One region of the Psychrobacillus sp. NPDC096623 genome, then DNA from elsewhere that is predicted to be linked to it. Evidence: riboswitches for the same ligand, from Rfam matches in the RefSeq annotation. Region 1 holds a riboswitch; the other holds the start of a gene.

Region 1 (4,956 bases):
AAATTCTTTGTTTCTATTTTAGTTGCTTGAAACGAAGTCTCCGGCTGCATAGAAGTCATTCTTTTTGAAAGCGCAGATACTTCCTCGCTTTCATTCAAAGGAATAATTCTATCAAAAAAATCTCCCCATAAGTCCAAACGATGTTCGATTGCAACAATCGTCAGTTTACGCTTTTGTTGTAGCTGATCTAGCCATTCAATATAATGCTTAGCAGTATAAGGATCCAAATGGGAAATTGGCTCGTCTAATAACAAAACCTCGGGTTCCATTATAAGTGCGCAAGCAGTGGCTATTTGTTGCTTTTGACCACCAGAGAGCTGTTGAATAATAGAATATCGAAATTCACTCAAATTAGTTAGTGCAAGCACTTCGGTTATTCGATTATCCATTTCTTCACGTTTCACGTGTAAATTTTCTAACGTAAAAGCGAGCTCCTCTTCCACAGTTTGCATACAAAACTGCGCATCTGGATCCTGAAAAACAGTGGCAATTCGCTGATTTATTTCCCCGGGAATGAACGAAGAACTATCCTTCCCAAAAAGCTTAATCTTACCTGCCAAGATACCATCGCAATTATCCGGGTATAATCGATTACACAAGTAAAGTAATGTCGTTTTCCCACAACCACTCGGACCAGTAATCACAACCTTGGATCCTTTCTGTACGGTAAATGAAAAGTCATTTAGAATGCACTTTTCTTCATCCGGATACCGAAAGCTTACCTGTTCAAATGAGATGACATTATGCACGAGCATCACCTTTTTTCGGACGTGCAATAGCATATCCGCGAAGCGAGCCTGTTGCAAGTAATCCATCGGCAACAGCCTTACCTCCAACGCCGGCTAGGAGTGCTCCACTTAATATACGAATGCCCAGCATTAAAGCAACATAACCGGTACTGAATACTGTGAATCCACCTAACAAATACCCATAGGCAAAACTAAATACTGAAGATCCGACACCTGCTAGTATTAGAATCCATAGATCAAAACGTTTATATCTAGTCGCAGCAAACACTGCTTCTGCACCTAACCCTTGAATGACACCAGAAAGTATCAATCTTGGACCAACAGCATTTCCTAACAATACCTCGATAGCAGCTGCAATTGTTTCAGAAATAACTGCAGCACCGGGCTTTCGGATAATATACATACAAATTATAGACACGATAAACCAAATACCAAAAATCCACTCATAAGCAATCGGTCCAATAAACCCAGCCCAAATATTACCGACATGCAGGAACAGTAGATACACAATCCCAAAGACAACCGAAAACAAAGACATAAGTACGATCTCTTTTAACTTCCATGATTTCAGCATCTTAAACACCTCCGTGAGAAGGACTATTAATACTCATAGAAACGGTCATAACCAAATGTTTATGTTCTTCTGATCGTGCGTTCGTGAATGATTCTTCGTAAAATGCAAACACATCATGAATATCTCCGTGAATGCCACTTGCATAATGCATAGATTCATTGAATACACCCTGTTCTTTAGCACGATCCACTTCACGATAAATGACGTCCATATAATCCAGGTTATTCATGGGATAGAGAGCAAATTGCGAGGAAACATATTGCTTTGTAGTATCTATGTTGGCAATTAAATCACCCTTATCTAGATACACATCCCCTGCAGAATCACCGGGGCAGCCAGCAGAAAAAGTACCAGACAGAGCAATATGCTCTCCTGTTTTAGCCGCATGTAGTGTAATTGCTTTTGCCACATTAAACACATGTACCTGTTTCCCACGAATGACCGTTGATACATCATCCGTATGCATCCACACATTCGAAGTGTCCGTTTCCTTCAAGGCACCTTTAATCACCTTAATAAAATCATTTGTCATTGGATGTAGCGAAAAACGAAATCCGATGATTGGGCTCAATCCACATTCCACTTAAAAAACCTCCCTATATTTTTTCATAAAAAAAGACCACATCCGTGAAGATGCAGCCACTTATCCAATACAATAATATTAGGGAAGTCACCGCACTTCCTCACGCAGGTATTATCCTGATCGAGTTTTAAGGGATCGGAGCAAAAAGCTCGCATCTCAGCCAAAGTGGGCACCCCTAGTGCGCAAAACGGTATGTAGTTTTTTAATATGCTCAGAGTATAACGTAGCTATTTGAAGTTGTAAATATGTTTGCAAAATTTCGTACTTTCGTCCATGCTTAATTTAACCCAACTATTTGTATAGGGAGAAACACCGGAAAGTTGGAGAGAATCACCTAAATCTAGCTGAGAATCATCCGAATGTGCGAGAGAATCACCCGAATCCACCAAACAAACACCAGAATAAATAATTTAAGGAGGAAGAAATTTTGGACAAAATATACATAACACGTAAATTACCTGAAGAAATCGTCGAACCGTTAAGAGAAAAATTTGAAGTACAAATGTGGCATAGTGAAGAAAAAGGAATGACATATGAGGAAATAAAAACAAATGCTAAGGACGCACATGCTCTTTGGACAATGCTGTCTGACAATATCGACCGTGCACTTATAGAAAGTCTACCTAATCTAAAAGTGATTAGTAATTTCGCAGTAGGCTTTAACAATATTGATATAGAAGCTGCAAAGGAACACGGTATAGTCGTAACAAACACTCCCGGTGTACTGACAGAGACAACTGCAGACCTAACATTTGCATTACTTTTAGCTACAGCTCGAAGAATAACAGAAGTTGAACAAGAAATTCGTTCAGGAAATTGGACTTCCTGGTCGCCAATGAAGTATACAGGAATGGATATTTTCGGTGCAACGCTCGGAATTGTTGGGATGGGACGGATAGGGGAAGCCGTTGCAAGACGTGCGAAAGGCTTTGACATGAATGTGTTATATCATAATCGCTCTAGAAAACTAGATGCGGAAGAAACGTATGGCTTTACTTATGCAGAATTAGACGAATTGCTAAAGCAATCTGACTTTGTGATTCTGTTAACTCCGCTGACTCCCGAAACAAAGGGACTAATAGGTGAGCGAGAACTGAATCTTATGAAGGAATCTGCAGCTATCATTAATGTTGCCCGAGGTGGCATCGTAGACGAACAAGCTCTGTATGATGCTCTTGTTTCCAAAAAGATATGGGCTGCGGGAATGGATGTATTTGAACAGGAACCTGTTCCGATCGATCATCCACTTCTTACGTTACCTAATGTAACAATGTCACCTCATATCGGCAGTGCTAGCATACGAACTCGTCTTGCTATGATGCAAATGAACGCAAAAGATATAGAAGCAGTATTAGAAAGCAGAGAACCTCAAAATCGAATTGTCTAATTTCTATGATTTTCACATGGAATTATGAGTGGTCCTATTATTCCAGGACCACTCTTTTTTTTCGCAAATAAAGTTATAGATTAAATTACCACAGATTCTCCTTCTTATTACTATAAAATTCAACAATAAATCAAAGATCGGATCAAAGTACCTGCTTAAAGTTAAAAAAACATAAAAAACACCATAAATATATAATTAATTAACAGGATGTGGGGATATTAATATTCGAGTTTCTTCAAAATCTCCCATATTTTAATGTCGATATTTGCTTCAATTAAATAAAAAATCTAGTAACATAAAAACCCTTAAAGTAGACATGTAAAAATTATGGGAATTTTGGTGGTGTAGTCCCATAAAGATTAATAGGATTAAACTTTAGAAAAAAGGGTATGTAATAGGAGGGTAGGACTAAATGTCTAATTTATTTAAATAGAGAAAAGGGGAAAAAAGATGAGAAAATTATTGTTGTTTATTTCAATGTGCACACTTTTAGTATTGGGCGCATGCAGTAGTGAATCGAGCAAAGACAGTATTGAAGTGATCAAATTTGCAGATGCAGGATGGGATAGCATTCGTGTCCACAATAGTATAGCCCAACTAATAGTTGAAGAGGGTTATGGCTATAAAACCGAAGTTACAAGTGGAACTACAGCAGCTACGTTACAATCACTTGAACAAGGTGACATCAATGTTTATATGGAAATATGGACAGATAATACAAAGGAAGTTTATGAAAAAGCAATTGATAGTGGAAAAATTGTGAAGTTAGCAACTAATTTCAATGACAATTCGCAAGGACTATATGTTCCAACTTATGTGATAGAAGGAGATGCAGAAAGAGGAATTGAAGCAGTTGCACCTGATTTAAAAACTGTACAAGACCTTGAGAAGTATCCAGAGCTTTTCCAAGATCCTGAAGATAGCACCAAAGGAAGAATAATTGGTGCACCGTCTAGTTGGGTAGTAAGTGAACACTTGGAGACGAAACTTGAAACATATGGCCTTGATGCAAAATACAATTACTTAGCACCAGGATCAGACTCTGCAATTGTAGCAGACTTAGCGGGAGCATATAAAAAGGGACAACCTTGGGTAGGGTATTACTGGTCGCCCACGTGGGTAACTGCAAGCTATGATTTAACATTGCTTGAGGATGCACCATATGATGAAGCGACTTGGGAAGAATCGAAAGGAACGGAATTCCCTCCAAATGATGTAGTTATAGCTGTTCATAAAGATTTACCAACACAAGCAAAAGATGTTACGGATTTCTTAAGCAAATATGAAACTAGTAATGAATTAACAGAAGAAGCACTGGCTTATATGAACGAAAACGAAGTAGAACCAGATGAAGCCGCACTATGGTGGATGAAAGAGCATGAAGACCTTTGGACAACATGGGTGTCTGAGGAAGCCGCAGAAAAAGTGAAAGCAGCTTTAAACTAATTCATGATTAAAGTAATCTATCCCAAAAAAGGTGAGGTGAAGGAGACTGTTCTTTTTTGATACAGTCCAAAGTGTATGACAGAATTTCCTGATGTACGAATTCCAATTGGGGATGTAGTAGAAAATTTCATAGATTTTTTAGCTATGAATTTTGATGCGTTCTTTGATTTTATCTTTGTTATTTCTTCTTCCATGATTAAGGGGCTAGAAGCTGGTC
Region 2 (4,956 bases), on a different contig from region 1:
CTTTTCTTCCTATAAATGATCAAACTAGTGGCGAGATTTTCAAAAGACTTCCCGTATTTTTCACTCCTGCAAATTATGTATTTTATATATGGATAGCTATTTTTGCATCATTAGCATGGTGGATTTGGAATATGACGATGGATTATAAATCCTCCCGTCCCATACCCTCAAAGCGCATTCTTTTATTTGGGGTAGCCTCTATATTATATATTTTGTGTGTATATAGTTGGCATTATGAGCATTTTTTATATACTTTTGTTACACTCACACTTTTACTTGGGTGTTTGTTCATATTGTATTTAACCTATCCTTTAGATGATATAAATCGAAAAAATCGTTTACCAATCTCTTTCCTTTTGAGTTGGACATTTATCAGTTTCTTCATAAATCTATCTTATCTCCTAACGTTTTATGAATTTGATGGATTTGGAATGACAAAATCTCTTTGGGGAGTTATTTTCTTAACTATTGCGACAGCCATAGCTCTTCATTTTCGTTATCATTATTCCGACCGTCTTATGTTAGTTATTTTTATCTGGACTTTCCTTGGAGTAGCAATTCACCATAACTTTAGTCAACTACTCCTAACCACAGCCTCTCTTTTTTTAAGCTGTGTCCTGATTGTAGGTATTATATTCTTAAAGAAAAGCGCGAAAACCCTTTAAGGTCAAAACTGTTTCAAATGTTTTCGAAGGACTTTGAACAGACGTTTTGCTATATTATTACCAGTGATATTGGTTATGACAGACGTCACAACCAATATCACTTTTTTAGGTAATCTTATGGTGTTGGTCAGTTCAGCGCCATCCTACAACTTCAATAAACAGCCTTATGCATTTTTGGATAACTAGAGGAAAGATACTTTCTATTTCATAGAGGAAGCTCTCCAAGATGCAATTTCATTCGCTATTTAATTACTTTAATTAGTAAACACTTACTACTTTTCTCTTTTGTACTCCACCTCTGTAATGGAAATTTACAGTATTATTCATTCTTCAATTCCCATTCCCATTCCCAGTGTTCACGGTACATTTTTTATACTTTCTTCTTTTTTAAACAAAACGCCATCGAAAGAGTAAACTTTCGATGGCGTTTTATTTTAATCTAATTTAGTTAATAAAATAGGAGCACCTTTTGTCACAACAATTGTATGCTCAATTTGTGCTACTAATGATTTATCTGGAGTTACAAATGTCCAGCCATCTCCAGATTCCACAATATGCTCTGCTTTTTCAGAAATAAACGGTTCTACTGCTAAAACCATTCCTTCTTTTAATATGGTCGGATCCCAAGCATCATAATAATTCAAAACATGCTGAGGAGCTTCATGTAGAGATTTTCCAATACCATGTCCAGTTAGGTTCATAATAACATGCAAGCCATTATCCTTAGCTTCTCTAGCTACTGCTTTTCCAATTTGGTTCAATCGGGAACCGGCTTTAACCTTCAACATAGCCCGGTTAAACGCACTCTCTGCCACTGCACATAACTTTTCTTTCTCTTCATAACCCTCACCTACAACAAAAGAAATCCCAGTATCTGCAAAATAACCATCAAGTGACCCAGAAACATCTATATTCACTATATCGCCATCTTTAATAACTCGAGAGCCAGGCATTCCATGAGCTACTTCTTCATTTACACTAATACAAGTATAACCTGGAAAATCATATTCGCCCATTGGTCCTGAAATCGCACCATGTTCTTTAAAAAGCTTCCCACCGATTTCGTCCAGTTCTTTCGTTGTAATACCAGGTTTAGTAGAAGCCCTCATCACATCACGAATTTCTGCAACAATACGCCCTATTTTTTTTAATGCGACTAACTCTTCGTCAGTTTGTACAATCATCTTAACAAGATCCCTTCTTCACTAAATGTATTCTAATCATATCATATTTAGTGAGAATTCGGCAGTGCAAGGCGCGGAGCTTTAACAAATAAAACAGAGCAAATAAAAGCAGCTAATAAAAATACAGGTATCATATAAGTAGAATTATAGACTAAAGAATACAAGATTGGATTTTTATCACCAGCAAATTCTCCGAAAAATAGTATACCTGATGCCACATGAGCTAAGTAGCGAAGAAAAGCTGCGATAAGTGCACCAAGGACAACTGCTTTAATCATTTTCATCTTGTCTTTTTGTTCATAAGCTTGTATAAATGCAGGTCTTAGGAAGCCAGCGAATCCTGCAACCATAAATGCGATAAAATAATCTATTGCTACCTGTGCGATAACTATTTCAAATGATAATGGTGCTGCATAAAAACGACCTGTTACCACTTGTAACACACCTATTAGAAAACCCGTAGCTAGCCCAGCTACAACACCACGGCGAAAAGCCATTAAAATAACTGGTACAAGAACGAATGTTACAGATCCACCTTGTGGCATTCCAAAGCCAATCATATCTAACACATATCCTAACGCTGCAAAAATAGCAATTTCCATTAATATTAATACTCGTTGATTTTTCATGACAATCCCCTTTTTTGACCACAAAAAAACGACCCCGGGATAGACCCAGACATCGCGCGATTGTCAGTTTCCATCCACATCCCTACGCAAGTATTAACTTACAGGTTCGAAGGGTACTATCTCAGCCGCATAAGCGGCGCCCCTTGTGGTTTGAATTATTAAGTTCGAATTCATTGTAGCCCAATAAAATAACTAATGCAACCTTCTTTTATTCTTTTGTTATACTTGTAAAAATACTATATTCACAAGGGGATGTTCACATGATTGCATTATTAAAAGATTTAGTAAGAATTAAAAGTGACACAATCGAAGGAGCCAACAATGCTTTGTTATTTTGTGAAAATTGGTTACAGGAAAGAGGAATTATCACCACTGTGTTAAAGCATGAAGAAAAACTAATGCTAGTGGCTGAAATAGGTGATGGGGATGAGTGCATGATTTGGAATGGTCATGTAGATATTGTTCCAGGAAATCCTGAGCAGTTCGAGCCATTTATAGAAGGTGATTTTTTATACGGTAGAGGAACAGCTGATATGAAAGCTGGTGTCGCTGGGATGATGCAAGCGTTTTATGAGCTATCTAAGGAACCTGAAAATCTAACTAAAAAAATTCAATTACATATTGTTACGGATGAGGAAACTGACGGTGAGACTTCACAATTTTTAGTAGATCAAGGGTATACTGGTGACTTTGTTATATGTGGTGAGCCTACCCACTTAAAAATTGGCTTACAAGCAAAAGGAATTATTCAGTTTGATGTGATCCTAAAAGGAAAACCTAGCCATGGAAGTCGTCCATGGGAAGGGATAAATGCGATTGAGCAGTCATTTCTCTTTGACCAACAGCTCCGTACACTTTCTTTTTTAACTGCAAGCAATGAGTTCTATGATTATCCTTCTTTAAACTTGGCGAAAATACAAGCAGGTGAACGTTATAATGTAGTGCCTGACGAGTGCATAGTTAGCTATGATCTTCGTTACGTGCCTGGACAGGATATGCGAGGTATTATCGCGGATCTCACAAAGTTGGCAAATAAATTTCCGAAAAGTGAGCTAAAAATTCAGACGACCGCCCCTGCCGTTACAACAGAAGCGGTAAACCCTTATATAGTACGTATTGCGCAGGTCACCTCACAATTTATCGGAAAGCCTGCTGTATTATTTGGACAGCATGGAGCTGCAGATGCTCGCTTTTATGCAGAAACCGGAGCAGGTGCCATTGAATTTGGCCCGAGCGGAGGAGATTGGCATGGTGAAAAAGAGTATGTATCTATTACTTCAACTGAAACTTTCAAAAATATTTTAGTTTCCCTAGTTAGAAAATGAAATGTATAGCTTAGTTATATATAAACAGGACAGGAGTTAAAAAGATTGGATAATCCTAAAATTTTATCAGCACTTTCTTATTTCAGTGTATTGTTTGCACCATTTTTATTGCCCATAATCGTTTATTTTATATCGCAGGATTCGAATGTTAAATATCATGCAAAAAAATCGCTTATATCTCATATCATACCTGTCATCTTGTTAGTTATTTTATTCATTAGTGTCTTCTCAAGTTTTACTCCTCTTACATTAGGGTTTAATGATCAGCCTTCGTTATGGATAGCAATTGGACCGCTCCTCTTGATCGCTACTTATATGCTAGTGTATGTGATTGTAATGATTTGGAATATCGTCCAAGGCATTAAAGTATTACGGTAACGTTTATGTTTAGGTAATTGCGGGTACTTAATTATTTATATCGGAAGCCAAGGAGCGATTAGGATGAAAGTAAAAAACTTAGTTAAAACAGCAATAAAATGGGCACCAATCGTTTATCCAATAATACGCAAAGTATTTAAATCTAAAAAAAACGTACGCTAAAAAGCTGTCCTCCTGGTAGGGGACAGCTTTTTTATATTGTTGTGCTTAGCGAACCATCAGACACTTTATTCGCAACATCTAACGTCGTTTGATCAACATTAATAATATCAAAAGTCAATGCTATATTAATGCCTTCCATTCAGTTAACGAGTAGAAATTGTCCAACCCTTCTACTCTTGAAACAGGGGATTTCTGTTGTTCTTTGTTTGCATTTAATATCTGTTCAAAAGTAAGTGGATTAGGTGCTGGCAACTCACTTTGTGTTACGAATATGCCATTGTTGTATTGCGAAAAGAATGCATTTGCCATGACACGATAGCCTTCCATTGTTGGGTGTACGTCGGCGGGATTCGGTAATAGTGTCGTTGCATTTAACCCAAATGATTCCTCCACTGACACATATAGCGCTCCATTAACCTCAGACTGCGCTTTTAAAATAGCATGCAATCGATCTAACTCTCTTTTAATACCTTCCTTTTGAGATGCTCTCACATGAGGGTAGGCAAAATAATAGCCCATTACATAGATTTTTGCTTGTGGTGCTATTGTCTGTACTTCTTTAATAATTTCTTCTATATTTTTTCGAACATTATTTAACGCAAAATCAGCATTC

What was found. Region 1 has a riboswitch for thiamine pyrophosphate ahead of ACIQX2_RS05400 (YkoF family thiamine/hydroxymethylpyrimidine-binding protein). Riboswitches for the same ligand answer to the same signal wherever they lie in the genome.
Region 2: it holds a riboswitch for thiamine pyrophosphate, as region 1 does, so the genes downstream of both, thiT (energy-coupled thiamine transporter ThiT) here and ACIQX2_RS05400 (YkoF family thiamine/hydroxymethylpyrimidine-binding protein) in region 1, are expected to answer to the same signal.

The regions. Positions count from the first base shown of each region.
Region 1 is NZ_JBIWER010000002.1:133,906-138,861, forward strand. Features, by position in the region: gene ACIQX2_RS05390 (ABC transporter ATP-binding protein) at 1-815, opposite strand, end outside; gene ACIQX2_RS05395 (ECF transporter S component) at 742-1,323, opposite strand; gene ACIQX2_RS05400 (YkoF family thiamine/hydroxymethylpyrimidine-binding protein) at 1,325-1,906, opposite strand; TPP riboswitch at 1,987-2,093, opposite strand; gene ACIQX2_RS05405 (2-hydroxyacid dehydrogenase) at 2,331-3,293, shown strand; gene ACIQX2_RS05410 (ABC transporter substrate-binding protein) at 3,744-4,739, shown strand; gene ACIQX2_RS05415 (ABC transporter permease) at 4,815-4,956, shown strand, end outside.
Region 2 is NZ_JBIWER010000008.1:48,937-53,892, forward strand. Features, by position in the region: gene ACIQX2_RS17670 (tryptophan-rich sensory protein) at 1-665, shown strand, start outside; gene map (type I methionyl aminopeptidase) at 1,100-1,849, opposite strand; gene thiT (energy-coupled thiamine transporter ThiT) at 1,897-2,478, opposite strand; TPP riboswitch at 2,541-2,632, opposite strand; gene ACIQX2_RS17685 (M20 family metallopeptidase) at 2,739-3,803, shown strand; gene ACIQX2_RS17690 (magnetosome magnetite crystal formation protein family) at 3,849-4,181, shown strand; gene ACIQX2_RS17695 (SGNH/GDSL hydrolase family protein) at 4,464-4,956, opposite strand, start outside.